3 regions of the Dechloromonas sp. ZS-1 genome follow, and region 2 is predicted to be linked to each of the others. Evidence: predicted binding sites of a transcription regulator. Region 2 holds the regulator's gene; each other region holds the start of a gene.
The links. Region 2 encodes HrcA, which represses chaperone genes, less so after heat shock. Its sites were predicted from a motif close to TNTTAGCACTCNNNGNCNNNGAGTGCTAANA; they were not measured.

Region 1: a site for HrcA is predicted at 5,348-5,378, ahead of groES (co-chaperone GroES). Genes of this name have one in related genera too.
Region 3: a site for HrcA is predicted at 2,361-2,391, ahead of rpoH (RNA polymerase sigma factor RpoH). Genes of this name have one in related genera too.

What each region holds. Positions count from the first base shown of each region.
Region 1 is NZ_JBDIYD010000006.1:9,983-19,813, reverse strand. It holds gene ubiD (4-hydroxy-3-polyprenylbenzoate decarboxylase) at 1-403, shown strand, start outside; gene AACO21_RS09640 (hypothetical protein) at 447-860, shown strand; gene AACO21_RS09635 (YitT family protein) at 876-1,481, opposite strand; gene dacB (D-alanyl-D-alanine carboxypeptidase/D-alanyl-D-alanine-endopeptidase) at 1,523-3,001, opposite strand; gene AACO21_RS09625 (methyl-accepting chemotaxis protein) at 3,060-5,144, opposite strand; gene groES (co-chaperone GroES) at 5,475-5,765, shown strand; gene groL (chaperonin GroEL) at 5,810-7,459, shown strand; gene AACO21_RS09610 (efflux RND transporter periplasmic adaptor subunit) at 8,056-9,141, shown strand; gene AACO21_RS09605 (efflux RND transporter permease subunit) at 9,141-9,831, shown strand, end outside.
Region 2 is NZ_JBDIYD010000005.1:192,477-202,307, forward strand. It holds gene carA (glutamine-hydrolyzing carbamoyl-phosphate synthase small subunit) at 1-399, opposite strand, end outside; gene AACO21_RS09500 (response regulator) at 523-3,072, opposite strand; gene dapB (4-hydroxy-tetrahydrodipicolinate reductase) at 3,081-3,887, opposite strand; gene bamE (outer membrane protein assembly factor BamE) at 3,891-4,373, opposite strand; gene fur (ferric iron uptake transcriptional regulator) at 4,470-4,916, shown strand; gene AACO21_RS09520 (TMEM165/GDT1 family protein) at 4,928-5,536, shown strand; gene recN (DNA repair protein RecN) at 5,540-7,207, opposite strand; gene AACO21_RS09530 (NAD kinase) at 7,207-8,136, opposite strand; gene hrcA (heat-inducible transcriptional repressor HrcA) at 8,185-9,213, shown strand; gene hemH (ferrochelatase) at 9,213-9,831, shown strand, end outside.
Region 3 is NZ_JBDIYD010000010.1:56,581-66,411, forward strand. It holds gene napG (ferredoxin-type protein NapG) at 1-492, shown strand, start outside; gene napH (quinol dehydrogenase ferredoxin subunit NapH) at 489-1,358, shown strand; gene rpoH (RNA polymerase sigma factor RpoH) at 1,469-2,326, opposite strand; tRNA gene AACO21_RS12720 (tRNA-Ile) at 2,470-2,546, opposite strand; gene rpoD (RNA polymerase sigma factor RpoD) at 2,559-4,544, opposite strand; gene dnaG (DNA primase) at 4,585-6,330, opposite strand; gene AACO21_RS12735 (GatB/YqeY domain-containing protein) at 6,340-6,786, opposite strand; gene rpsU (30S ribosomal protein S21) at 6,878-7,090, opposite strand; gene tsaD (tRNA (adenosine(37)-N6)-threonylcarbamoyltransferase complex transferase subunit TsaD) at 7,248-8,267, shown strand; gene AACO21_RS12750 (LysR substrate-binding domain-containing protein) at 8,237-9,187, opposite strand; gene AACO21_RS12755 (DMT family transporter) at 9,295-9,831, shown strand, end outside.

The DNA of each region.
Region 1 (9,831 bases), on a different contig from region 2:
ACCGGAGGGCTGTTCCTACCGCATGGCGATCGTCAGCATCCGCAAGCAGTATCCGGGACACGCCAAGCGTGTCATGTTCGGCATCTGGTCCTTCCTGCGCCAGTTCATGTACACCAAGACCATCATCGTGGTCGATGAGGACATCGACATCCGCGATTGGAAGGAAGTGGTGTGGGCGATGACCACGCGTTTCGATGCCGTGCGCGACACGACGCTCGTCGATAACACGCCGATCGATTACCTCGATTTCGCCAGCCCGGTGGCCGGCCTCGGTTCCAAGATGGGGATCGACGCGACCAACAAATGGCCGGGCGAGACGAATCGTGAATGGGGGCGGCCCATCGTCATGGATGACGCGGTGAAAGCGCGCGTCGACCAGCTCTGGGATCGCCTCGGTCTTTGATTTTGTGCCACTGAAGGCGGTCGACCGCCGGAAAGGAGCTGTCATGCAGGAACCGATCCCCGTCGTGCCCGATACGGGAGGCGTGCGCCCCTCGTTGATCCAGCTCACGCATGTGATCTATGCCTTGCATGCCTGCGCCGTTTTTGTCGGCGTCACCTCGTCGGTGGCGACCGTGGCGGGCGGCTTTGTCTTTGGCTTGCCGTCGCTGCTGGCCGTTTTTCTCAATTACCTGAAGCGCGGCGATGTGGCCGGGACCTGGCTGGAAAGCCACTTCACCTGGCAGATCCGCACCTTCTGGTTCACCGCGCTCTGGCTCTGCATTGCCTTCGTGCTGATGCTGACCCTGATTGGCATTCCGCTGGCGGCCTGGATCCTGATCCCGATTTTGGGCATCTGGGTCGGTTACCGCGTGGTGCGCGGCTGGCTGGCCCTGGCCGGAGTGCGGCCGGTCCAGTAAGTCCGTGCGGAGACCTCAGGTCCCCATGTAGCGCCCGGACTTGTGATTGACCGCGATCACCAGGTTGAGGGCGATGGCGCCGAGGATGGACAGCGCCACGCTCAAGGGATCGCGCACGAAGATGCCGGCGGCCAGGATGAGCACGTCGGCGGCCATCTGCAGTTTGCCGGCACGCCAGCCGCGCGTGTTCTGCAAATGGATCACGAGAATGCCCAGGCCGCCCAGGCTGGATTTGTGGCGGATCAGCATGAGGATGCTGATGCCGGCCAGAAAACCGCCCATGACCGCCGCGAACACGCGATCGATCGATTGCAGGCTGATCCAGTGCGGCAGCAGTTCCGCATAGACCGAGAGCAGGGCCACCGCGATGAACGTCTTGATCGTGAAGGTGCGGCCCATGGCTTTCATGGCCAGCAGGTAAAACGGCAGGTTGAGCACGAAGAGCACCGGCCCGATGGCCCAGCCGCTGAGGTAATGGATCAGGAAGGCAATGCCGATGGTGCCGCCCGTGAGCAGACCGGCCTCGCGGAAAAGCAGCACGGCAAAGGCGCAGAGCAGCGGGGCAACGAGCAGGCTCTGGGCATCTTCGAAGAGGGTGTGGCGGTGGGCGGCGGTCGACATCGTAAACAGGGCAAAAATGGGCGAGGGACAGGCGGGGGGCGTCAGTCGTTGACCAGCGCGGGCGGTGTTTCGTTGCTGCGTCGTTGCGCCACCCAGGTGATCAGCGCATCGATGGCCGGCCCGCCCAGCGCGGCGCGCGGATGGTTGATCAGGAAGGTGACCGCATGGCGGCGGCCCTGGGCATCGAGGGCGTAACCGGCGGCAGTCTTGACGCCGTCCAGCGTGCCGGTCTTGATGTGGGCGCGGCCGCTTGCCTCGCCGTTGGTCAGGCGCTTTTTCATGGTGCCGTCGATGCCGACGATGGGCAGGCTGGCGATGAATTCCGGCATCACCGGATTTTTCCAGGCATCGAGCAGCAGCCGGTTGAGGCTGCCGGCGCTGATGCGCTCGCGGCGCGACAGGCCGGAACCGTTTTCGATCTCCAGCTCCGGGAAGCGCAGGCCGCGCCCGGTCAGCCATTGCCCAATGCGCTGGCGCGCCCGCTCCGGTTGGGCGGCGGTCAACTGCCCGTCGCGGCCGGATTCTGCCCCCAGCGTCAGGAAGACCTGCCGCGCCATGACGTTGTTGCTGAATTTGTTGATGTCGCGCACGGCATCGGCCAGCGGCGGCGATTCGTGCTGGGTGAACAGACGGGCGCCGAGCGGCACGTTGCCGGCGCGCACGCTGCCGGCCAGTTGGCCGCCCAGCTCCTGCCAGAGGGCGCGGATCAGGCCGTTGGCGTGTTCGTCGGCGGTCAGCGGGGCCATGTTCAGGCTGCGCTCGCCGCAGAGGGCGCTGTAAGTGCCGGTGAATTCGAGGCGGGCGCGCCCGTTTTCAGGGATCAGGCGGGTCTGGATGAGGTCTTTCCAGTTGCTCGCGCAGGCGCCGTCGCCGGCCTGCAGGCGATTATCGACACGCAGGCCCTCGCTGGGCGTTTCCATCAGGACGCGGGGGCGGCCATTGTCCGGCTGCAGTGTGAAGCGGATGGATTGGAAATTGAGGAGCAGGGCGTTCGGGCCGACGTTGTAGGGACGCATCGGCTTGTCGTCGAAGGCGCCGGGATCGATGCCGGGGATGTCGAAGGCGCTGCGGTCGAGCACGATGTCGCCGTTGATCTGGCGGATGCCGCGCGTGCGGGCCTGACGCAGGAGCGTGCTCAGGTGCTCGATGGCGAAGCGCGGGTCGCCGTTGCCGCGTAAGTACAGATTGCCATTCAAAATGCCGTCGACCGGCGCCGTGTCCAGCCAGAGTCCCGTGGTCCACGTCCAGGCCGGACCGAGCAGATCGAGCGCGGCATAGGTGGTGACCAGCTTCATGACCGAAGCGGGGTTCATCGCCCGGCTCGCCTGGTGGGCCACCAAGGGGGCCGCTGCCTCGACCGGTTGCACGACGACCGCCACCTGATTGGCCGGAATCTGCGCGGCTTTCAGGGCTTTCATGACCTCCGGGGGCAAGCCGTCGGCATGGGCGGTCGCGGCCAGCAGCGCGGTCAGGCCGGCAAGGCGACGCAGGGTCTGGTGAAACGAATGGAAGCGGGACATGAAATGAAACGGGGCGCCGGAAAAGCGCCCCATTTTAATGAAAGCCGGTCGGCTTGGGTCAGCGACGGTGCAGTTCGAAACTGGCGATCAGGGTATCCAGACTGCGGGCCGTGGCCAGCAATTCATCGGCCGCCTGACGGGCTGACTTGGCCGATTCGGTATTCTGTTCGATCAGGATGGTGATCTGCTGCATGCTGTTGGCCACGTCTTCGCTGGCCACCCCTTGCTGGCGGGCCGAGTCGGAAATGTGGCCGGCCATGTCGGTCACTTCGCGCGTGGCGGTGGTGATGCTTTCCAGGCCGGCGACGCTTTCCTGCAGCTTGCCGATGCCGGTCTGAACTTCCTGTGCGGCGCGGTCCATGCTGCTCACGGCCTGGGCGGTGACTTGCTGGATGGTCTGGACGGTCTGCGTGATGTCGGCGGTAGAGAGCGTGGTGCGTTCAGCCAGCTTGCGCACTTCGTCCGCCACCACGGCGAAGCCACGTCCGGCTTCGCCGGCACGGGCTGCTTCAATGGCGGCATTCAGGGCGAGCAGGTTGGTCTGGTTGGCGATCTCGGCAATCACATGCGTGATGTCACCAATCTTGACGATGGATTCCTTGAGTTCCCCGATGGTGCTGTTGGATTCGGTCACCGCGTCGACGACACGGGCGGTCGCCTGCATGCTCTGGCCGATATTGGCGTTGCTGTCGATCACGCGTTCCTGCGTCTGGCGTGCGGCTGCGGCGGCCTCGGCGGCGCTGGTGGCGACTTCCTGGACGGACTGGCTGAATTCTTCCGCGGTGGCGGCCACCCCTTCGACCCGCTGGTGCTGGTCTTCAGACTGGCGCGTCACCTGCTGCATGCGGCTTTCGAGCAGGCGGCAGCGCGTGTCGATATGGCGCGAGGCCTGCGCGATGTCATCCAGCATGGCCTTCAGCGTGGCCTGCATGGTGGCCAGGTTGCAGAGCAGGACGCCGGCTTCGTCGCGCCCGCCAATGTCGATCTCGTCGGTCAGCTTGCCTTCGGCGATGTGTTCGAAGGCGTGAACGGCCTGCTGGATCGGCTTCACGATACTGGCGATCAGCAGTGCGCCGCCGCCGAGCGCAGCGAGCACGGCCAGGGCCAGCAGGCCCAGGCTGATGGCGCGGATGCGCTGGTACTCCGCCTCGCCATGCTGGTGGCGCTCCTTGGCGCCGGTGCTCAGCGCCTCAATCAAGGCTTCGCCGGCTTTCTGCATTTCGCGGTACAAGGGATTGATCTGCAGCAGCAGGGTCGCGTTCGCTTCCGTGTATTTGCCGTCTTTCAGCAGGGTGCGGGCGACATTGACGCCCTCCTTCGAGAAGCGCTCGCGTGCGTCACCGAACTTGTCCAGCAGTGCTTTCTGCTGATCGGTGAGTGCGATCAGTTTCAACTGGTCGAGCAGGGCGTTGATTTCGGTGCGGTTCTTGAGCGTGGCATCGATGTGCATGTCCAGCGCGTGATCATGCAGTTTGGCATTCGGATTGGCCGGGTCGTGCTGCAGGCCGAGCATGACCTGGGATCGGTTGTCCGAAAGCAGGAACATCATCCGGTTGACCAGGTTGGACGGCAGCAGGTTATCCGAGTACATCGCCGTCATCTGGGCGTTCGAGTTGGCCATGCCGTTCAGGCCGATGAAACCGGTGACCGCCATGAGCGCCACCAGCAGGGCCAGCCCCGCCCACAGTCTCAGCTTGACGGAGAGGCTGCGTCGTCCCGTGCGGGGCAGGCTGCCATTCTGGCCGGCCGCCTTGTAGGCAGCTTCAGCCTGCGCGCGGCGATCGGCCGGGGCCGGCGTGCGCACCGACTGGTAGCCGATGATTTCGCCATTCTTGCGGATCGGCGTCACGAACGCCTCGACCCAGTAATGATCGCCGTTCTTGCAGCGGTTCTTGACGATGCCGCGCCAGGGCAGGCCGCTCTTCACCGTGGCCCACAAGTCTGCAAAGGCCGCTTCCGGCATGTCGGGGTGGCGGACGATGTTGTGACTCTTGCCCATCAGTTCATCGTGTGTGAAGCCACTGATCTCAACAAAGGCCTCGTTGGCCTGGATGATGATGCCTTTCAGATCGGTCCGGGACACCAGGTAGGTGTTGGGCGGAAACGGGACTTCGCGCTGGGTGATGGGCTGATTGTTTTTCATCGGTCGAGGAGGGCGCAACGAGGTCGAAGGGGCGGTCGGCGAACGCTGCTAAAAGCCGAGGCATGGATAGGGGCATTATGACTAAAGTCATGCTTTGCTGCCTAGTCTTATTTAAGCGGCAATAAAACAGATGCTTAGCGATGCCGGGTAGCAAAAGAAAATTGTCGAAGCACACTCTTGAAATCGATTTGGGGCGACCTTATTATTAGCACTCACCGGATGCGAGTGCTAATAAACGGCGTCGTGTCCGATCCCGGTGGCAGCCGGTCCAACCGATGCTGACCGGCCACATTCATCTTTTCTTGTAAGAGAACCAACAGGAGTAATCGTATGAACATCCGTCCTCTGCACGACCGTGTCATCGTCAAGCGCGTCGAAGCCGAGCGCACCACCGCTTCCGGCATCGTCCTTCCGGATTCCGCCGGCGAGAAGCCGGATCAAGGTGAAGTTCTGGCCGTCGGCCCGGGCAAGCGCGACGAGAACGGCAAACAGATCGCCCTCGACGTCAAGGTCGGCGATCGCGTCCTGTTCGGCAAGTACGCCGGCCAGGCCGTCAAGGTTGATGGTCAGGAAGTCCTGGTCATGCGCGAAGAAGACATCATGGGTGTCCTGCAGAAGTAATCTGCGGTCGACTGCCTCAACTGTACACATTTCAGGAGTTTTAAATGGCTGCTAAAGAAGTCAAATTCGGTGATTCCGCCCGCGCCCGCATGGTCGAAGGCATCAACATCCTGGCCGACGCGGTCAAGGTGACCCTGGGCCCGAAGGGCCGCAACGTGGTGCTCGATCGTTCCTTCGGCGGCCCGACCGTCACCAAGGACGGCGTGTCCGTTGCCAAGGAAATCGAACTGAAGGACAAGTTCGCCAACATGGGCGCCCAGATGGTCAAGGAAGTCGCTTCCAAGACCTCCGACATCGCCGGTGACGGCACCACCACCGCTACCGTGCTGGCCCAGGCCATCGTTCGCGAAGGCATGAAGTACGTGGCCGCCGGCATGAACCCGATGGACCTGAAGCGCGGTATCGACAAGGCTGTCGCCGCCACCATCGAAGAACTGAAGCAGATCTCCAAGCCGTGCACCACGACCAAGGAAATCGCTCAGGTTGGCTCCATCTCCGCCAACTCCGATTCCTCCATCGGTGACATCATCGCCGAAGCCATGGAAAAGGTCGGCAAGGAAGGCGTCATCACCGTTGAAGACGGCAAGTCCCTGGCCAACGAACTCGACGTCGTCGAAGGCATGCAGTTCGACCGCGGCTACCTGTCCCCGTACTTCATCAACAACCCGGACAAGCAGATCGCCCTGCTGGACAACCCGTTCGTCCTGCTCTTCGACAAGAAGATCTCCAACATCCGTGACCTGCTGCCGGTCCTGGAACAAGTCGCCAAGGCTTCCCGCCCGCTGCTGATCATCGCTGAAGACGTCGATGGCGAAGCGCTGGCCACCCTGGTTGTGAACAACATCCGTGGCATCCTGAAGACCGTTGCCGTCAAGGCCCCGGGCTTCGGCGACCGTCGCAAGGCCATGCTGGAAGACATCGCCATCCTGACCGGCGGTACCGTGATCTCCGAAGAGACCGGTCTGACCCTGGAAAAGGCCACCCTGAAGGATCTGGGCCAGGCCAAGCGTGTCGAAATCGCCAAGGAAAACACCACCATCATCGACGGCGCCGGTGACGAAGTCGCCATCCAGGCTCGCGTCAAGCAGATCCGCGTCCAGATCGAGGAAGCCACCTCCGATTACGACCGCGAAAAGCTGCAGGAGCGTGTTGCCAAGCTGGCTGGCGGCGTGGCCGTCATCAAGGTTGGCGCTGCCACCGAAGTCGAAATGAAGGAAAAGAAGGCCCGCGTCGAAGACGCGCTGCACGCCACCCGTGCTGCCGTTGAAGAAGGCATCGTCCCGGGCGGCGGCGTCGCACTGCTGCGTGCCCGTGCTGCCGTCAAGGGCCTGAAGGGTGACAACCACGATCAGGACGCCGGCATCAAGCTGATCCTGAAGGCCATCGAAGCCCCGCTGCGCGAAATCGTCGGCAACGCCGGTGACGAGCCGTCCGTGGTGGTCGACAAGGTCGTCCGCGGCAAGGGTAACTACGGTTACAACGCTGCTTCCGGCGAGTACGGCGACATGGTCGAAATGGGCGTGCTGGATCCGACCAAGGTCACCCGCACCGCACTGCAGAACGCCGCTTCCGTGGCCGGCCTGATGCTGACCACCGAGTGCATGGTTGCTGAACTGGCTGAAGACAAGCCGGCCGGCGGCATGCCGGATATGGGCGGCATGGGCGGTATGGGCGGCATGGGCATGGGTATGTAATACCCGCGCTGCTGCGCTTCGCTGCTTGTCCGGCGTACCGGCCTTCTGGCCGGCGTCGGACGAAACGCCGAAACAATGCCTGCCATCGAAAGATGGCGGGCATTGTTGCTTTTGCGGTGTGCACATGCGCGGGCGATTGCGGTGTCGGTATTCGCGCAAGACGGCGGCTCGAATCGCGACCGTGGGCATGAGGCATTGCACGCCCGCCATCCGAGATGTGCATGACCACCGAGAAGGCGATTCGGTGAGGGCGACATTGCCCTCCCTGACGGGGGTGTCAAGTCATTTTTTACACAGGCTGAACGGAATATTTTTTGTAAAACCCATTGACAGATGTGAAACTGGGCAAAGTTGTTGAATTTTGCTTAATTCGTTATAAATCAATGGCTTAACTGTTTTGCTGAAGTTTCGGGCAAGGTAAGAAAAACCCTTTTCAGACCGGTACTTAGCAAAACTTTACAGACGCTGTTCACAGACTTATCCACAGGTTTTGTGGATTGTTGATAACCCGCGAGCACGTCTTGCGGTTTTCCCGAGTGGAGTCACGGGGCGTCCTTCTTTATGATGGGCGTTTTCCTCGTATCCGGTCACCTGTCATGTCTTCGGCCTTTCGTTTTGCCCTGCTTGCCCTGCCTTTCAGTCTGCTCGCCGCTTGTGGCGGCGATGCACCGGAGGAAAAGGCCAAGCCGGCCGCCCGGGCTGCCCTGAGCGTGACCTTGGCCACGCCGCGCAGCGAGGCCTGGCCGCAGGTGCTGGCTGCGAACGGCAACGTGGTGGCCTGGCAGGAAGCGGTGATCGGGGCGGAGACCGGCAATCAGCGCCTGACCGACGTGCGGGTGCAGGTGGGCGATCGCGTCCGCAAGGGCGATGTGCTGGCCCGCATCGATGCGGAGACGGCGAGCGCCGAGGTGGCCGAGGCCAAAGCCAGCGTGGCTGAACTGGAGGCCGCGCTGGCCGAAGCAAAGGCCAACGCCGGCCGGGCGCGCGAGCTACGCGAAAAAGGCTTCTACAGTGCCCAGATGGCAACCCAGTATCAGACCGCGGAACAGGCTGGTCTGGCGCGTCTGGCTGCGGCCCGTGCGCGTCTGGATGCGGCGCAGCTGCGCCTGGCCCGGACCGCGATCCGCGCGCCCGACGAGGGCGTGATTTCGGCCCGGACGGCGGCCGTCGGTTCGCTGACGCAGGCCGGGCAGGAACTCTTCCGGCTGATCCGGGGCGGTCGACTCGAATGGCGGGCCGAAATTCCGGCTGCCGACCTCTTGCGCCTGAAGGCCGGCAGTACGGCCAGCCTGCGGGGGCCGAACGGCGAGCTGACCGAAGGCAAGGTGCGGATGGTGGCACCGAGCGTCGATCCGGCCACGCGCAACGGTCTGGTGTATGTCGATCTGCCGGCATCGACCGGGCTCAAGGCCGGGATGTTCGCACGTGGCGAATTTGCCCTCGGCGAGCAGCCGGCGCGGGTCGTGCCGCAAGCCGCCGTCGTGTTGCGCGAAGGGTTTGCCTACGTCTATCGCCTGGAAGGGGAAGACCGTGTGGCCCAGACCAAGGTGAAGACCGGGCGGCAACGCGGGGACGCGATCGAAATCCTCGATGGCCTGCCTGACGGGGCGCGCGTCGTCGCCAGCGGTGCCGGCTTCCTGGCCGACGGGGATCGTGTTCAGGTCGTGACGGGCGCGCAGTGATGAACGTTTCCGCCTGGTCCATCCGGAATCCGATTCCGGCGATTCTGCTCTTCGTCCTGCTCACCCTGGCCGGCCTGGTGGCCTTCAAGGCCATGAAGGTCCAGCAGTTCATGGACATCGACCTGCCCACCGTGACGGTGACGGCCAGCCTGCCCGGCGCCGCGCCGGCGCAGATGGAAACCGAGGTGGCCAAGAAGATCGAGAATTCGGTCGCTACCCTGCAGGGCATCAAGCATATCTATACCAAGGTGCAGGACGGCACGGCCACCGTGACCGTCGAGTTCCGTCTGGAAAAACCGACTCAGGAAGCGGTCGACGATGTGCGCGATGCGGTCTCGCGCATCCGTTCCGATCTGCCGGGCGACCTCAAGGACCCGGTGGTGAGCAAGGTCAATCTCTCCGGTGCGCCCATCCTGACCTACACGGTGGCGTCGTCGCGCATGGATGAGGAGGCGCTCTCCTGGTTTGTCGATAACACCGTGGCCAAGGCCTTGCTCAGCGTGCGCGGCGTCGGGGCGGTATCGCGCGTCGGCGGCGTGACGCGGGAAATCCGCATCGAGCTCGACCCGGCCCGCCTGCTTGCCCTGAACGCGAGCGCAGCCGATGTCTCGCGCCAGTTGCGCCGTATCCAGCAGGAAGCCTCCGGCGGCAAGGCCGATGTCGGCGGGGCGGAGCAATCGGTCCGCACGC
Region 2 (9,831 bases):
GCAACCGGCCTGCGCCCCTTTTTCACGAAGAATACGGGTCAGCTTGCGGGTGTCGATGCCAGCAATGGCAACGATACCGTGCTTCTTCAGATACCCGGACAAATCGTCCTGGGTACGCCAGTTGGATGCGCGGCGCGGCAGGTCACGAATGACGAGACCGGCAGCGTAATTTGCATTCGACTCAAAATCTTCCGCGTTACAACCGGTATTCCCGATGTGCGGATAGGTCAGCGTCACGATCTGACGGCAGTAGGACGGGTCAGTCAGGATTTCCTGATAACCGGTCATGGCGGTGTTGAACACCACTTCACCGCTGGTAACGCCGTCAGCGCCGATAGATTGGCCCTTGAATACCGTTCCGTCGGCGAGGGCGAGAATGGCGGGAGTGTAAGAGGGCAGAAGCGACACGACGCTCTCCTGATATTTTCTGCTTATTCATGTGCCAAGCGGGAAGGCTTGCGCCTCCCCGCTTGTGATCTTTAAACCTTCCCATTTTAGCGGAAAGGCGCCCTCTCGGCAAACTTAGACGATGGTCTTCGTGCTCACATACTGGGTCAGAGCCGGTCTCACCTTGCCCATTTCCTCAACCAGCCCCTCATAGAGGCGCTGACAGGCGAGCCAATCAACCTGTTCCGCATTCAGGGCGGCGTGCTCGATATCCATCGCCTTCCGGCGCGCCCCTTCAGCGTGGAACATGGCCAGCAGACTCTTCAGCGTATGCGCGTGCATACGCAACTCATGGCCGTTACGCTGCGCCAGCGCCTGGGCCACACGGGACTGATGATCTTCCCATTCCGAAATCATCATTGCCGCCATCGTTGCCAGCAAGTCTGCATCCCCGATATCCCGCAGCGCTCCTGCCAAATCGAGCTCACTTGCAGTTGCCGTGTCTTGCTCAAATTGGGAAACCGTCGCCGCCTGCTCATCGCCCTGAGCCCGCGCCAGGGCTGCATACAACTCTTCGGGACGCAGCGGCTTGGCAACAAAATCATCCATCCCCGCCTGCAGACAGCGATCCCGATCACTGGCCATGGCATTCGCCGTCATGGCTACGATGTAAATTCTGTTTACACCTTGGGAAATGACCCAGCTACGACGCATCTCACGCGCACGAATGGCTTCAGTTGCCTCAAGACCACCCATCACGGGCATCTGCATGTCCATCAGGATCACATCGAACGTTTTGCTGCTATCGAACTGATCCAAGGCCTCGGCACCATTATTGGCCACGGTGACCCGATGGTTTTTCTTGCGCAATAGCCGCAAGGCCAGCTCCTGATTGACGGGGTTATCCTCGACCAGAAGAATATCCAGGGTATCGTCCGCATCAACAACCGGCGCTGCCTCTAGGTTGAACTCATCGAGCACCACATCGCCCGACTTCCGGGAGGCATTCCCCGCCAGCATCAACGCATCACGCGCATCATCCGCCCCCACGGGCTTGACCAGATGCGCCGATACTCCCAACTCTCTCAAACGCGCCAATTCAGCCCGCTGACTCTCCGTGGTCAGCAACATCAACAAGGATTCCGGCCCACCGGCCGCCTTCCAGGCCTCAGCAAGAGCCACGCCGGCCGGAGCTGCCATGTCCGCATCCGCAAAAATGAAGTCGAACGGGAAGTTGACCGTACGCGAACGCGATATGGCGTCGATGGCAGCCGAAGGATTCAACATCAGGGAGACCTGCAAGCCCATCCCCTCAAGCTGACGCTGCAAACAACCCCCTGCCACCGCATTGTCTTCCAGAATCAGGACGCGCTTGCCCTGCAAACCCGCAGGCGCCGCTGCCGCGGCAACCGGCTCAACACCAACCAGCAAGGAAAAGTAAAAGTCCGACCCTTCGCCCAGCTTGCTCTGCAAGCCAAGTTGCCCCCCCATGAGCTGAACCAGCTTGGCAGAAATCGCCAAGCCCAGCCCCGTCCCACCAAACTTACGCGTGGTCGACACATCGGCTTGAGAAAAGGCGTCAAAAATTGCCTGCTGCTTGTCTTCGGCCACACCAATCCCGGTGTCTCGCACGCCAAAACGTACTTGCGCCTTGCTTCCCTGAAAACGCTCCAGAGAAACATCCAGCACCACCTCTCCGGAATCCGTGAATTTGATCGCATTCCCGAGCAGGTTGATCACGACCTGGCGCAAACGCGTCGGATCGCCCACCAGACGGGACGGCACCTCGGGACGAACATCAACAACCAGCTCAAGCCCTTTTTTGTGCGCCCCGACCGCCAACACCCGCGCGGCGTCCAGCACCAGATCACGGACCGAAAACGCCACAGCCTCGACCTGCATTTTCCCGGCCTCGATTTTCGAGAAGTCGAGAATGTCGTTCACGATGGTCAACAAGGCTTCTGCCGAAGATTTGACCGTTTTCAAATAATGGCGCTGCTCGGCATCCAGCTCGGTATCGAGCGCCAACTCCGTCATGCCGATGATGCCATTCATCGGGGTACGGATTTCATGGCTCATGTTTGCCAGGAAGGCACCTCGTGCCTTGTTGGCAGACTCAGCAGCCTCCTTGGCGGCGACCAGCGCCTCTTCCGCAGCCTTGATATCACCGATATCGCGCAACAACACCAGCAAACGTACAGGCTCGCCCGTTGCATCACGCGCCGCAACGGCGCCGCGTACCAGCAACCAGCGCAAACCGCCGTCGCGGGCCCGCAAGCGACACTCCGCCCTGAAACTCGTGTCCTGATTGCGTACATGCTGGGCAATACGCTCATCCAGCACACGCAAGTCATCCGGATGAATGAGCGCCTTCCAGGTCGCGATGGCGTTATCAAGATCGGCCTGGACATAGCCGAGCATCTCTTTCCAGTGACGCCCGGAGTCGATCTGGCCGGTACGCAAATTCCAGTCTGTGAGGGAATCGCCGGAAAGCTGGCTATGCCAGCTATTCAAGCCGGCATAAGCACTGTAAGCAGAGTCGACCAGGCCCAGCAGACGGGCCATGCCGTCGGCCAGAGCAGTTTGCCCGGCCGCTTTTGCCTGCCCGAGAAGGGCACGCAAACCTGCATCGCCTTCGCCACCGAAGACATCCTGGAGCTGACGGGCGAGCAGGCGGGATTTCATGGTTTTGCCTAGCGCAGACCCAGCACGTCCTGCATATCGAACAAACCGCTCGGGCGTCCGGCGACGAAACGGGCCGCACGCAAGCTACCCAGCGCATACGGCATGCGACTGCTCGCCTTGTGCGTCACTTCAACACGCTCACCGAGGCCGCAGAACATCACGGTATGGTCGCCCACGATATCCCCGCCACGGACCGTGGCAAAACCAATGGTCGACGGATCACGTTCGCCCGTGACGCCTTCGCGCCCATAAACTGCACACTCTTCCAGAGAACGCCCGAGCGCATCGGCAACCACCTCGCCCATGCGCAAGGCCGTGCCGGACGGCGCATCGATCTTCATGCGGTGATGCGCTTCGACGATTTCGATGTCGTAGCCCTGATTCAGAATACGCGCCGCCGTATCGAGCAGCTTGAAGACCACATTGACGCCCACGGCCATATTCGGCGCGAACACCACCGGGATATCCTGCGCCGCTTCTGCAATCTTCGCCTTGCCTTCGGCTTCGAAGCCGGTTGTCCCGATCACCATCGCCACCTTGGCCTCACGACAGGCCTGCAGGTGCATCAAGGTCCCTTCCGGACGGGTGAAATCAATCAGACAGTCAATCTGCTTCAGACCAGCCGGGAGATCATCCGTGACCACCACATCGCAGGCCATCCCGACCAGTTCGCCAGCCGTCTTGCCGAGCGCCGGACTACCCGGTACATCAAAGGCGGCGCCCAGCGCCAGGTTTTCGTCCTTGAGGGTTGCTTCAATCAGCATGCGGCCCATGCGACCGCCCGCCCCCACCACGCCAATACGCGTCTTGCTCATGCCTTACAATCCCATCCAATCCATGAAGCGGCTAAAAAAGCCCGGCTCCGTTCGCGGCGGCAGCGGCTTGTCTGCGGCCTCCTGTGACAACGTCCCGAGGTCGACCAGGCGCGGCGCCGATTGCGGCACGGTCAGCTCAGCCACCGTGGCCACATCAACGTCACCGCCGACGCGTTCCAGACGGCCCTCTTTGTTGAAATACACTGAAAACTTGCGCGATTCGACCTGACCGGTCTTGCCGTTCTCGTAACGATACACATAGTCCCAGCGCTGCTGATGAAAAATATCGTTAATCAATGGCGTGCCAAGGATGAAGCGCACCTGCTCCCGGGTCTGCCCGGGCTTGAGTTGAGACACCATGTCCTGGGACAGTACGTTCCCTTGCTGGACATCGATCTTGTATTCGTTGATGAAGGTCGGCTTGTAGCTACAAGCGCCCAAAACGAGGCAAAACACTGCAGTCGGCAGTAGACGGCTTGGGGACATGCGGAATTCCGGGTTTCTCAAACACCTTTGAAGCGGTATATCATACCCGAAATAGTCGGCACCACTGCCGCCAACGACTTTCTGGAATTTCCGACGATGAGCGACCCGCAAAGCCTCAAGAACATGGGGCTCAAAGCCACTTTTCCCCGCCTCAAGATTCTCGAACTCTTCGAGAAGAGCACGCAACGGCACATGACGGCAGAAGACGTCTATCGCATGCTGCTGGCGGAGAACATGGACATTGGCCTGGCCACGGTCTATCGCGTCCTGACCCAATTTGAACAGGCCGGTCTGCTCGAACGCCACTTCTTCGAATCCGGCAAGGCCGTTTTCGAAATCAACCACGGCAAGCATCACGACCATCTGGTGTGCATCGAATGCGGCCGAGTGGAAGAGTTTTACGATCCCGAGATCGAAAAACGCCAGAATGCGATTGCCGAAGAACGCGGTTTCGCGATTCAGGATCACGCCCTGTATCTCTACGCCCAATGCACGAAGAATCCTTGCCCGCATCGCGCGGCCAAGGATAGCGACAAGGCCTGAGCACCCTCACCATGATCGACTTGAATGCCGTCCAGGCAGGCGGCTGGCTGTCGTCTGCCGGGGCCACTTTTTTGCTGATCTGCCTGGCGGAATTTGGCGATAAAAGCCAGCTGGTCTGCATGACCCTCGCCGCCCGTCACCGCGGCCTGCCGGTCGTTGCCGGCGCCGTCACCGCCTTCGCCCTCCTGAATCTGCTCGCCGTACTGTTTGGCGCTGCCGTGGCGGCCTGGCTGCCGGAATGGGTCATCACCGCTGCGGTGGCAATCCTGTTTGGCGTGTTCGGGCTGCTGGCATTGCGCCACGAGGAAGAAGAGGAAGATGAGGAAGTCGACGAGAAACCCGGCAAAGGGGTCTTCGCTACCACTTTCCTGCTGATTTTCCTGGCTGAATTCGGCGACAAGACACAGATCGCCGTCGCCGGCATGGGCAGCACCACGGACAGCCTGGCGGTGTGGAGCGGCGCCACCCTGGCCCTGGCGAGCACGTCACTGCTCGGGGTGATTGCAGGCAGAAAGCTGTTGAACCGACTGCCACTGGGCATCATTCACCGCGTCAGCGGCGTCTTTTTCCTGCTGCTGGCAGCGTTGGCGACTGCCCGCCTGTTCGGCTGGCTGGCCTGACTTTCAGACGGTCGACGCTGAAAAACCGAGCATTTCCCGCGCATGCTCGCGGGTCAGGTCGGTGATATCCACCCCGCCCAGCATGCGTGCAATTTCCTGGATCCGCCCGGCCTGATCCAGCGCGCAAATGGCGGAGCGCGTCACACCATCACGCTGCGCTTTGCTCACTTGCCACTGCCACGCCGCCCGTGCGGCAACCTGCGGCAGATGGGTCACGCACAGAACCTGACGTTCCGCCCCCAATTCGGCCAGCGAGCGCCCAACAATCTCGGCGACCCCGCCGCCGATCCCCACATCCACTTCATCGAAGATCAAAGTCGGGACTTGGGCGGAACGCGACGTGAGCACCTGGATCGCGAGGCTGATGCGGGATAACTCCCCCCCCGACGCCACTTTAGCCAAGGGGCGCGCCACCTGACCGGCCAGCCCGCCAATCCGGAATTCAACACTTTCCAGACCATGCGCCGCCGGTGCTTCCAGCGGTAGCAACGCCACGTCGAAACGACCAGCGGAAAGCGCCAGTTGCTGCATCATGCCGCTGACTGCATCGCCCATTTTTTGTGCAGCAAGACGCCGCTTGGCCGACAAGTCACGCGCCAACGCGGCAAATGCGGCCTCCGCCTCCGTCACGGATTGGGTCAGTGCAGCGAGGTCGACCGCCGCCGACAGCGCCTGCTGCCGAAGCAGCCAGGTTTCCAGCAAAGCCGGCAGCGCCTGCGGCGTAACACGGTATCTGCGGGCGCAATCAAGGATGGCCTCGATACGCCGCTCCACGGCGGCCAGGCGCGCCGGATCAAGGTCGATCCGGTCGGTGTAGCGGCGCAGGGCAGAGACTGCTTCGGCCAACTCGGTCTGCGCCGAGGCCACCAAGGCGGCAATCTCGCCCAGCCCGTTATCCAGTTCGGCCAGCCCCTGTAGACGATGGGCAACGCGATCGATCTCCCGCGCATAACCGCCCTCATCGCCCCCCAGCGCCTGCAAGGCAGCCTGAGCCCCCTCAATCAGGCCGGCCGCGGCCCCCAGGCGGCGATGCTCCTGCTCCAGCTCCGGCCACTCATTGCTCCCCAGACTGAGCGCCGTGAGTTCTTCAATCTGCCAGTTCAGCTGCTCGCGCTCCTGCGCCAAGGCCGCCGAACCCGCCTGCGCAGCCTGCATGGCCTGTGCGGCATCGCGCCAGGCACGCCAGGCTTCACCGACCTGCCGGACAAGGTCCGTCAAACCGGCATGCGCGTCGAACAATTGACGCTGGGCATCCGCACGTAACAGGGATTGATGTGCGTGCTGGCCATGGATATCCACCAGCCACTCACCCACCTCGCGCAACTGCTGCGCCGAGGCCGGCGTGCCGTTGATGTAAGCCCGCGAACGACCGCCGGCATCGACCACGCGGCGCAGCAGGAGCTCATCATCCTCGACAAAATCCTGCGCTTTCAGCCAGGCGCTGACCTGCGGCAAGGCAGTCACATCAAATGCAGCCGTCACCTCCGCCCGCTCGCAGCCTTCCCGCACCACACCCGCTTCGGCGCGCTCACCGAGCGCCAGGGCCAGCGCGTCGATCAGGATGGATTTACCGGCCCCGGTCTCGCCGGTCAACGCACCAAAACCGGCCGAAAAGGACAGTTCCAGACGGTCGACAATGACGAAATCGCGAATCGTAAGCTGGCGCAGCATCAGGGGCCTTTCGGGCGCTCACTCCATTGCAGCTTCTGGCGCAGCATGGCGAAATAGCTGTAGCCCGGCGGATGCAGGAAGCAAATGGCGTACTCGGAACGACGCAGGCGTACGCAATCGTTGCGCTCCAGATGCAGGGTCACCTGGCCGTCGAAGTGCACCCGCGGATCATCCGCATGCGTGATACGCAATTCGATATCGGCATCGTCCTTGACGATGATCGGGCGATTGGTCAGGGCGTGCGGGCACAGGGGAACCAGGGCAATGCCGGTCAGCGTCGGATGCAGGATCGGCCCGCCGGACGACAGGGAATACGCCGTCGAGCCGGTTGGGGTAGACACGATCAATCCATCCGAACGCAGGTTGTAGATGAATTCGCCGTCGATGAAGAGTTCGAATTCGATCATGCGCCCGATCGCCCCCTTATCCACGACCACATCGTTCAAGGCCATGTTGGAGGCGATCTCCTTGCCGTCGCGCCACACTTCGGCCCCGAGCAGCATGCGGTTCTCCGGCATGAACCGACCATCCAGCAGATCGTCCATGCAGGTCAGCATGTCATCGCGGGCAATGTCGGTCATGAATCCCAGACGCCCCTGGTTCACGCCCACCAGCGGGACACGATAGCGCGCCAACCGACGGGCGGCATTCAGCATCGTGCCGTCACCACCCAGCACGATGGCCAGGTCGGCATGGGCGCCGATATCGTTGAAGCCGCAGGTCACCCAGCGCGAGAGATCGATCAGCTTACCGATCTGCTCGGCCGTTTCACGCTCGATAAAGACGGAGACCCCGCGTTCATGCAGGTATTCAGCCAGGCGCCGCAGGGACTCGGCAATTTCCTGGCTATGGTATTTGCCGACCAGTGCGATGGTCCTTGGCAATCGGGAGGAAGCGAAGCTTCTAGTCATGGGGTCGAATTCTTGCATAAAAAACGGCTTGCCGTGCCCTCCCCCGTTTTCTGTAAAATCGCCAGCATGATGGATGACCGCTCCCGAACCCTCCTCAAGACCCTGGTCGAACACTACATTGCCGACGGGCAACCCGTGGGTTCGCGCGCCCTATCGAAGGTCTCCGGCCTGGATTTATCGCCGGCCACGATCCGCAACGTGATGGCTGATCTTGAAGAAGCCGGCTTTGTCGCCAGCCCGCACACCTCGGCAGGACGCATTCCGACACCGCGCGGCTATCGTCTTTTTGTGGACAAGCTGCTGACCATGCGACCGCTCGAAGCACACCAGCTCGGCGCCATGGAAGAGGCGCTGCACGGCCTGCCCTCGAGCCAGATCATTGCCAACGCCTCGCAACTCCTTTCCAGCCTGACCCATTTCGCCGGCGTCGTCGTGGCACCGCGGCGGGCCAGCAGCCGAATCCGCCAGATCGAGTTTCTCGCCCTGTCGGAAAAACGCATCCTGCTCATCATCGTCACCACGGACGGCGACGTGCAGAACCGCATTCTGAATACCGACAAGGCCTATTCACCCTCCGAGTTGGTCAGCGCCGCCAACTACCTGAATCAGAACTACGTCGGCCTCGACTTCGATCAGATCCGGCAGCGCCTCACCCTCGAAATCCAGCAACTGCGCGACGACATCAAGCCCTTGATGACCCTCGCGCTCGAGGCCGGCGACCAGGCCCTCTCGGAAAACGCGACGCCTTACGTGATTTCCGGTGAAAAGAACCTGCTCGATGTCGAGGAACTGTCCTCCAACATGAAACGCCTGCGCGAATTGTTCGACCTGTTCGACCAGCGCTCCAGCCTGATGCGCCTGCTGGATGTGTCAAACCGGGCGGATGGCGTCCAGATCTTCATTGGCGGCGAATCCGGGATTGCCCCGCTCGACGAATGCAGCGTCATTGCCGCCCCCTACCAGGTGAATGGACAGGTCGTCGGCTCCGTCGGCGTCATTGGCCCCACCCGCATGGCCTACGAGCGGGTCATTCCCATCGTTGATATCACGGCCCGCCTCCTCTCCAGCGCCCTCTCCCACCAATCGGATTCCTGATGCCCCGTTTTCTTCCAGAACCGCCCTACCCACATGGCACCCCGGCGGCGACTGCGGTTGTCCTCGTCAACCTTGGCACCCCGGACGCCCCGACCGGCCCCGCCCTCAAGCGCTATCTGGGCGAGTTTCTTTCCGACCCCCGCGTTGTCGAAATCCCCAAGCTGGCCTGGTGGCTGATCCTGAACGGCATCATCCTCAACGTTCGACCGAAAAAATCCGCCGCCAAATACGCTACGGTCTGGACCAACGAGGGTTCCCCGCTGCGCGTTCATACCGAGCGTCAGACCAAGCTGCTGAAAGGCTGGCTGGGCGAACGCGGCCATCAGCTGACCGTGACCTGGGCCATGCGCTACGGCACCCGTGCCGTGCCGGAGGTACTGGCCGAACTCAAGGCTGCCGGCGTACGCCGCATCCTGCTCGTTCCGATGTACCCCCAATATGCCGCCAGCACCACCGCCACCGTGGTCGACGAAGCCTGCCGCTGGTTGCTCAAAACGCGCAACCAGCCGGAAATGCGCTTTATCCGGAACTATCACGACGACCCCGGCTACCTGGCTGCGCTGGAGAAAACCGTGCGCGAACACTGGGCCCAAAAGGGGCCACTCGGCGCCGCCGACA
Region 3 (9,831 bases), on a different contig from region 2:
GCGAAGATGGGTGTGGCAGTGCTGATCGACCACGAAACCTGCCTGAATTTCCTCGGCCTGCGCTGCGATGTCTGCTATCGGGTTTGTCCGGTGATCGATGAAGCGATCACCCTGGAAAAGCTCCCCAACGAGCGCACCGGGCGCCACGCGATGTTCCTGCCGACGGTGCATTCCGACCACTGTACGGGCTGCGGCAAGTGCGAAAAATCCTGCGTGCTGGAAGAAGCGGCCATCCGCGTCTTGCCGCCCAAGCTGGCCAAGGGCGAGCTCGGCAAGCATTACCGCGTGGGCTGGGAGGAGCAGAAGAAAGCGGGGCACTCCCTGATCGATGAATCCAAGATGCTCGATCTGCCGGATCGCCTGCCGGATGGCGCGGTGCTGCCCGGGCACTATGATCCGGCGAGCGGGCACACCGCGCCGGCGCGCGGCATGCCCGGCAGTGCCGCCGGGGTCATTCCGAGCACGCCGCCGGGGCTGGGAGACAAGCCATGAGCCGCCTCAACAAGCCAATCGGGGCGGATGCCGTTGCTGAAAAAGGCTGGCTGGCCGCGCACAAGTGGCTGATCCTGCGTCGCCTGAGCCAGTTCGGCATCCTGGGGCTGTTTTTGCTCGGACCGCTGGCCGGCATCTGGCTCGTCAAGGGCAACCTGAATTACAGCTACACCCTCGATACCTTGCCGCTGGCCGACCCGTATGTCGTGCTGCAGGCCCTGGTGACCGGTCATCTGCCGGAAACCCTGGGGCTGGTCGGGGCGCTGATCGTGCTGGCCTTCTACTTCCTGGTTGGCGGGCGGGTGTTCTGTAGCTGGGTGTGTCCGGTCAATGTCGTGACCGATGCGGCGGGCTGGTTGCGCGATCGTCTGGGCGTCAAGGGCAGCGTGCATCTGGCGCGCGAAACCCGCTACTGGATTCTGGGGATGACCCTGGTCGGTTCGGCTTTGAGCGGCGTGGTGCTGTGGGAGCTGATCAATCCGGTGTCGATGCTGCATCGCGGCCTGATTTTTGGCATGGGCGCAGCGTGGACCGTCGCCCTCGTCATCTTCTGCTTCGATCTCTTCGTGATGAGCCGTGGCTGGTGCGGGCGGCTGTGCCCGGTGGGCGCTTTCTACAGCCTGCTTGGGCGCTGGAGTCCGCTGCGGGTCTCGGCCGCCAAGCGCACTGCTTGCAACGATTGCATGGACTGCTTCGAGGTTTGCCCGGAGCCGCAGGTCATCCGCCCGGCCCTGAAAGGCGCAGCGAAGGCCGTGGCGCCGGTCATTCTGGCATCGGCCTGTACCAACTGCGGGCGCTGTATCGATATCTGCGCCAAGGATGTCTTCAATTACAGCCTGCGTTCGAATACGCAGGAACGTGTCTGACGGTCGACGGCACGGGAAGTGCCAAATCCAGCTCAAAAAGAAGGGGCGCCTGGGCGTCCCTTTTTGTTGCCTGATGCGGCGTTGACCGTCGGGCTCGTGTCTGCCGCTACTCAGGCTGCGAGCAGGCCGCGCATTTTTTGCAGGGCCTTGGCTTCGATCTGACGGATGCGTTCGGCTGACACGTCGAATTCAGCCGCCAGTTCATGCAGCGTGGCGGCATCGCCTTCGGCCAGCCAGCGTGCCTCGACAATACGGCGGCTGCGCGGGTCCAGGGCTTCCAGAGCGGCGTGCAGGCCTTCGCTCTGCAGGTGGGCCGCCGCCTTGTTCTCCAGTACGCGCACCGGCTCGTAGCGGGAGTCGGCCAGGTAATCGATGGGGGCGAAACTGTCCTCGCCGTCATCCGGGTTGCCATCCAGCGCCAGGTCGCGGCCGGTCAGGCGGGTTTCCATCTCGACGACTTCTTCCGCCTTCACGCCCAGGCGCGCGGCGACTTCCGCTGCCTGTGTGCCAGAAAGGGTGTCGATGCCTTCGTAGTCATTCTTCAGGCTGCGCAGGTTGAAGAACAGCTTACGCTGAGCCTTGGTCGTGGCCACTTTGACCAGACGCCAGTTCTTCAGGATGTATTCGTGAATTTCCGCCTTGATCCAGTGCATCGCAAAGGAGACTAGGCGGACGCCGCGCGACGGATCAAAACGTTTGACGGCCTTCATCAGGCCAATGTTGCCTTCCTGGATCAGGTCGGCATGGGGGAGGCCGTAGCCGAGATAGCCACGGGCAATCGAAATGACAAGACGCAGATGCGACAGCACCAGCTGACGCGCTGCTTCCACATCGCCATCGTCGCGGAAGCGCTCTGCCAGCCGGGTCTCCTCTGCCTCTGTGAGCAACGGGTAGCGGTTCGCCGCCTGAATGTAGGCGTCGATGTTACCAACTGCGGACGGGACGGGAAGCGCCAAGGCGTGGGTCATTGCGTTGAACTCTCCAGTAACGGTTACAACTTGATTCTAGCACTCACCCAGGGGGAGTGCTAATAAGCAGCGAGGCTTTTCTGTGACTGAATGTGTCGACAGTGCATATAAAAAACCCCGGTATTAACCGGGGTTTTCTGGGATGGTAGGGCCGGTGGGGTTCGAACCCACGACCAAAGGATTATGAGTCCTCTGCTCTGACCGACTGAGCTACAGCCCCGCCAATGAACGCTTAGCTGTTGCCCTGGTCGAGGAAGCTGCGCAGCTTGTCGGAGCGGCTCGGATGACGCAGCTTGCGCAGGGCCTTGGCTTCGATCTGGCGGATACGCTCGCGGGTCACATCGAACTGCTTGCCGACTTCCTCAAGGGTGTGGTCGGTGTTCATTTCGATGCCGAAGCGCATGCGCAGGACCTTGGCTTCCCTCGTCGTCAGCGTGTCCAGGATTTCCTTGGTCACGCCGCGCAGGCTGGAGTACATCGCAGCATCGGCCGGGGCCAGGGTTGCGGTGTCCTCGATGAAGTCGCCCAGATGGGAGTCGTCGTCGTCGCCGATCGGGGTTTCCATGGAGATGGGCTCCTTGGAAATCTTCATGATCTTGCGGATCTTTTCCTCGGGCATGTCCATCTTCTTGGCCAGCGTTGCCGGATCCGGCTCGGCGCCGGTTTCCTGCAGGATCTGGCGGGAGATGCGGTTCATCTTGTTGATCGTTTCGATCATGTGAACCGGAATCCGGATCGTACGGGCCTGGTCCGCGATGGAGCGGGTGATGGCCTGACGGATCCACCAGGTGGCGTAGGTCGAGAACTTGTAGCCGCGACGGTATTCGAACTTGTCCACCGCCTTCATCAGGCCGATGTTGCCTTCCTGGATGAGATCGAGGAACTGCAGGCCACGGTTGGTGTACTTCTTGGCGATGGAGATCACCAGACGCAGGTTGGCCTCGGTCATCTCGCGCTTGGCGCGGCGGGCCTTGGCTTCGCCGGTGGACATCTGCTTGTTGATGTCCTTCAGCTCCTTGAGCGGAATACCGGTTCTGTCCTGCAGCGCGAGCAGCTTCTTCTGCTCTTCCTTGATGGCCGGCGCATTGCGGGTCAGGATGGCGACGTAGGTCTTCGGGGCGGCGGCGATTTCGCCGTCCACCCAGTCGAGGTTGGTTTCGTTGCCCGGGAAGACGCTGATGAAGTGCGGACGGGGCATCTTCACGCGGTCGACGCAGATTTGCTGGATCTTGCGCTCGCAGCCGCGAATCTGATCGACCATGCCGCGCACGCTGTCGCACAGACGCTCGATGGCGCGCGACGTGAAGCGGATGTTGGTCAGTTCGTCGGAAATCTGGCCTTGCAGCTTGAGGTAGGTCTTGTCCTGCGAGCCCTTGCTGGCCAGTGCCTTCAGCATCTTGGCATGGAGGGCCTTGATCGTGTTGAAGCGCTCCAGGGCATCGGCCTTGAGCTGGATCAGCGAGGCTGCAGCGGCACCGCCTGCGGCGCCGTCATCTTCGCCGTCTTCGTCTTCGTCCTCGTCCTCTTCGTCCTCTTCTTCAGGCATCTCCTGAGCCGGGGCTTCTTCAACCGCGTTCGGGTCGATCAGGCCGTCGACCAGTTCGTCGATCTTCATTTCCTCGGTTTCGACCTTGGCGGCCATGTCGAGGATTTCGGCGATCGTGGTCGGGCAGGCGGAGATGGCCTGCACCATGTGCTTCAGGCCTTCTTCGATGCGCTTGGCGATTTCGATTTCGCCTTCGCGGGTCAACAGCTCGACGGAGCCCATTTCGCGCATGTACATGCGGACGGGGTCGGTGGTGCGGCCGAATTCGGAGTCGACGGAGGAGAGGGCCTGTTCTGCCTGCTCTTCGACTTCTTCGTCGTCGGTGGCGGCAGCAGCCGTGTCGGACATGAGGAGGTCTTCGGCGGCCGGGGCCTCGTCGAACACCTGGATGCTCATGTCGCTGAAGGTCGAGATGATGGCCTCGATGGATTCGGCGTCGACGACGTCGTCCGGGAGGTGGTCGTTGATCTCGGCGTAAGTCAGGTAACCGCGTTCCTTGCCCAGCTTGATGAGGGCTTTGAGGCGCGTCTTGCGCGTCTCGGCGTCGAGCGGTTCGGGCGTATCGGCGATGGCGCCTTCAAGCAGCGCCTTTTCGGCCGCCTTTTCCTTGGCTTTGCTGGTGCGAGCCTTGGGGGCTTCCTTAGCGGTGTCTTTTGCCTTGGCCATGAACACTGTCCCTTGATTTTCGGAAAACTTCAAATTCTACCATAGGTTAGCGCTGTTCCGGTCCGCGATTGCGGGCGGTCAGCAGCTGGATGTACAGCTGTTTTTCTTCGGCCGAGAGGCCGGCCACGCCAAATTGCTGCGCCTTGGTCTGGAGGGCCTCGAATTGCCGCTTGGTGTCGCCTTCCTGCAGCTTGTTCAGCGTGTCGCGGAATTCGGTCTCGGCTTCGCTTTCGTCAAACGGCAGCGCGAGAAGTTCCGACGCGCTGGTTTCGATCATCTGCTCTTCCGGCAGGCCGCGCAGCTGCTCGCGCAGGATCGCGTAGCTCGCGTTGCCCGGCTGGGCCGAGACCAGTGCGTGCAGGCGGGTCAGTGCCGGGCGCTCCGGCGTGTCGGGCAGGAGCGCGAGCGGCAGTTCGGCGGCCAGGGCGGGCTTGTGCAGGACAATGCGCAGCAGATTGCGTGTCAGTGACGGCGCGGTGCGCTTGGCCTTGGGCGGTGGAGGCGGCGTGTAGGATTTCAGCTCGCACAGGCGTTCGACCTCGCGCTGGTCGAAGCCGCTCGCCTCGGCCAGGCGCTTGACGAGCTGCAGGCGCAGCAGCGGCGTGGGCAGCTTGTGCAGCAGGGGCTTGGCTTCGTAAATCAGCTTGGCCTTGCCTTCGGCGCTGGTCAGGTCGCAGCGGTTGGCCAGCTCGCGCAGCAGGACGTCGGAGAGCGGCGTCGCCTGGGTGATTTCGCGATCGAAGGCGGCTTTGCCGTGGGCCCGGATGAAACTGTCCGGATCGTGTTCGGCAGGCAGGAAAACGAAGCCGATCTGCTTGTTGTCGGCGAGGGCTTCCAGCGCATTTTCGAGGGCGCGCCAGGCAGCCTTGCGTCCGGCGTTGTCACCATCGAAACAGAACACGATGCGGTCCACCTGGCGTAGCAGCTTTTGCACGTGCGTCGGGGTGGTGGCTGTGCCGAGCGTGGCCAGGGCGTTGCCGACGCCGTTCTGGGCCAGGGCGATGACGTCCATGTAGCCTTCGGTGACGATGGCGGTATTGGTTTCGCGCAGTGCCTGGCGGGCTTGCGGCAGCCCGAACAGCTCGCGCCCCTTTTCGAAGAGCGGCGTTTCCGGTGAGTTCAGGTATTTCGGTTCGCCCTGATCGATGACCCGGCCGCCGAAGGCGATGATCTCGCCCTTCTGGTTGATGATGGGGATCATCAGGCGGTCGCGGAAGCGGTCGTAGCGTCGCCCAGCCTCATTCTCGATGACCAGGCCGGCCGCCTTCAGGGCGTCGGCGTTGTAATCCGGGAAAACTGCTTGCAGGTTCTGCCAGCCATCCGGCGCGTAGCCCATGCCGTAGCGGGCGGCGATCTCGCCGGTCAGGCCGCGCTTCTTGCAGTATTCGATGGCTTTGGGCGAGCGCTTGAGCTGCTCTTTGTAGTACTGTGCCGCCCGCGCCATGATCTCGACGAGCGCGCGCAACTGGCCGCCGTTTTCCTGGCGCGCTTGTCCGCCTTCGCTTTCCGGGACGACCATGCCGGCGCGGCCGGCCAGGTCCTTGATCGCGTCAACGAAACCCAGGCCCTGGTATTCCATGACGAAGCCGATGGCGGTGCCGTGGGCGCCGCAACCGAAGCAGTGATAGAACTGCTTGCTCGGGCTGACCGTAAACGACGGCGTTTTCTCGTTATGGAAGGGGCAGCAGGCGGAGTAGTTGGCGCCGGCTTTCTTGAGGGGGACGTAGCTGTCCACCAGGTCGACGATGTCGACCCGGGCCAGCAGATCCTGGATGAAACTCTCCGGGATCATCGTCTGGGCTTAGCCGGCCAGTGCGGCCTTCACCAGCTTGGAGACTTCGGCCATGTCAGCCTTGCCGGCCAGCAGCGGCTTCAGGACGGCCATCAGCTTGCCCATGTCGGCCGGGCCGGTGGCGCCGGTCTGGGCGATGGCTGCTGCCACGGCGGCGGCGATCTCGTCGTGGCTCATTTTTTCCGGCAGATAGGCGGAGAGCACGGCGATTTCGGCTTTTTCGACATCGGCCAGGTCCTGGCGGCCAGCGGCCTCGTACTGCGTGACGGAGTCCTTGCGCTGTTTGACCAGTTTTTCGATGACGGCAGCGACGGCGGTGTCGTCGAGCTCGATGCGTTCATCGACTTCCTTTTGCTTGATGGCGGCGATGAGCAGGCGGATCGCGGCGAGGCGACCGGTTTCCTTGGCCTTCATGGCCGATTTCATGTCGTCGGAGAGGCGTGCTTTGAGGCTCATGGTGTGATGGATGCAAACAAAAGGGCTGAAAACAATGAAAAAAGCCGCCGGCTTAGAGGGCTGGCGGCTCTTCGTGCTGCGATGCGTACGATTAGTACAGCTTCGGCGGCAGGGTCATGCTGCGAATGCGCTTGTGATGACGCTTGACGGCGGCAGCCAGCTTACGCTTGCGCTCGGCGGTGGGCTTTTCATAAAACTCACGGGCGCGCAGTTCGGTCAACAGACCGGTCTTTTCGACCGTGCGCTTGAAGCGGCGGATTGCAACTTCGAACGGCTCGTTTTCCTTGACACGAATATTCGGCATAGATATCACCCCCTTCCGTCAGGCGCCCATCCGGTCAAGTTTGGGATGGTGCGCGCAAATTTTGTCCGCAGAAATGCGGCAAGCCCAACAGTATAGGGGGTAAAACCTTTTCTGATCAAGCATTAATCGTCGGGGCTGATGTTAAAATCTGCCGGCTATGCTGATCCTTGGTGTTGAATCCTCCTGCGACGAAACCGGTATTGCGCTCTACGACAGCGATGCCGGCCTGCTTTCCCATGCCCTGCACTCCCAGGTCGCCATGCATGCCGAATACGGTGGCGTGGTGCCGGAACTGGCTTCGCGCGATCACATCCGGCGCGTCGTGCCGCTCCTGCGGTCGACCCTGGAAAATGCCGGAAAATCGCTGGCCGACATCGATGCCGTGGCCTACACCCGTGGTCCCGGTCTCTCTGGCGCCTTGCTCGTTGGCTGCGCCTTTGCCGAAGCGCTGGCCGTGGCGATCGACAAGCCGACCATCCCGGTGCATCACCTCGAAGGTCACCTGCTCTCGCCGCTCCTGTCGAAAACGCCGCCAACCTTTCCCTTCGTGGCCCTGCTGGTGTCCGGCGGGCATACGCAGCTGATGAAGGTGACGGGCGTCGGTGAGTACGAACTGCTGGGTGAAACGCTGGACGATGCCGCAGGCGAAGCCTTCGACAAGAGCGCCAAGCTGCTCGGCCTGCCGTACCCGGGGGGCGCCTTGCTCTCCCGTCTGGCCGAAACCGGGACGCCGGGCGTCTATGAACTGCCGCGTCCGATGCTGCATTCGGCAGACCTCAATTTCAGTTTTTCCGGCCTCAAGACGGCGGTCCTCACGCTGGTTCGCGAACAAGGGGAGGCCCCGCTTGACGAGGCCTTCCGTGCCAATGCCGCGCGTGCTTTTCAGGAAGCCATCGTCGAGGTGCTGGTCAAGAAGTCGCTCAAGGCCATGAAGCAGACCGGCCTCAAGCAACTGGTCGTGGCCGGCGGGGTGGGCGCGAACAAACAGCTGCGGTCGACCCTCGACGAGGAGGCAAAACGCAAGCGCTTCCGCGTCTATTACCCGGAACTTGAATTCTGTACCGACAACGGCGCGATGATCGCCCTGGCCGGCTGCCTGCGCCTGCAGTCCGGCACACCGGCCAAGCCGGCCGGCGCCTTTGCCGTTCAGCCGCGCTGGCCCTTGATGGGCGCCTGAGCCGCCTCCTGCCCCTGCGCGGGTACCGTGGCGCTCGGTGGGGCGGAGGCCAATAGCCGTTCAACGAGCGCTTGCGCAAAGCCTGACAAATTGTCCCGGGCGCGGATGCAGACCTGCAGGTCGCGCTGCGCCCAGGGCTCGGCCAGTTCGATGACGGTGGGGGCCGCCAGCCCGCCGCTCACGGCACTGCGCGGCACCAGCCCCAGCCCGACCCCGGCCGCCACCATGCGGCACACCGCCTCGAAACTGCGCACCTGGATGCGCACATCCAGATGACGTCCGAGCGCGGCGGCCGTATTCATCGTGAAGGTATGGATGGCCGAGCCGGCATGCAGCATCACGAAGGGATGGTCCAGCACGTCAGCAAAGGCCGTCACGCCCAGCCGGGCCAGCGGATGCGCGGGCGGGGCAATGAGCACCAGGCGATCGGCGCGGTAGGGCAGCAGTTCGACATCGGCCCCTTCCACGCGCTCGGCGACCACGCCCACCTCCACCTCCCCGCGCGCCACGGCCAGCACGATTTCCGGGCTGGTCCGTTCTTCCAGCGTGACACTGACCTGGGGATGCGCCCGCAGGAACTCGGCCAGATCGTCGGGTAGAAAACTGTGCGTGGCGTGGGTGTTGGCCCACAGGCTGACATGGCCGCGCACGCCGGTGGCGAAGGGCGCCAGATCGGCGTGCATCTGTTCGAGCTGGGCGAAGACCTGGCGGGCATGGCGGAGCAGGGCCTCACCCGCCCGCGTCAGCCCGACGCCGCGCGCCTGGCGGATGAGCAGCGGCGTGCCGATGACTTCTTCGAGCAGGCGGATGCGATGGCTGGCCGAGGAGGGCGCAAGGTGGCTACGCTCGGCGCCACGGGTCAGGTTGCGTGCCTCGGCAATGGCCACAAAGAGGCGCAGGTCGGTCAGGTCGTATTGCATCAGGGTTCGTTCTGGACGAATGCTGGCTTGCGGAAAGGCCAATTGTAAGCTGGGTTTTGTGGTCGCATCATTCGTGCATGCCAAATCCTGGCGATCGAAAGTCACCCATGCCCTGGAAATCCTGGTCGACCGAAAAGGTCGGCGTCGCCTTCGCCCTGCTGGCTGCCTTCGGCTTTTCGCTGAAGGCCATCTTCGTCAAGCTCGCCTATGCCGTGGCTCCGGTCGAGGCCGTGACCCTGCTCGCGCTGCGCATGGCCTTGTCGCTGCCTTTCTTCGTGATTGCCGGCTGGTCTGCCCTGCGCGCCGGCGATGCGCTGACGCGGCGCGATTGGGGCATGCTCGTCGCGCTCGGCCTGCTCGGCTACTACGCCTCCAGCATGCTCGACTTCATGGGCCTGCAATACATTTCCGCCGGCCTGGAGCGCCTCATCCTCTTTACCTATCCGACGCTGACCATCCTGATCGGCGTGCTCTTTCTCGGCAAGCAGTTCGACCGCCGCCTGATTCCGGCCGTGCTGCTTTCCTATGCCGGGATCGGCCTGGCCTTCGCGCATGATCTGCAGATTGCCGGCGACCTGCGCAGTGTCTGGATCGGCGCGGGGTTTGTCTTCGGCTCGGCGCTCACCTATGCGCTGTATAGCGCC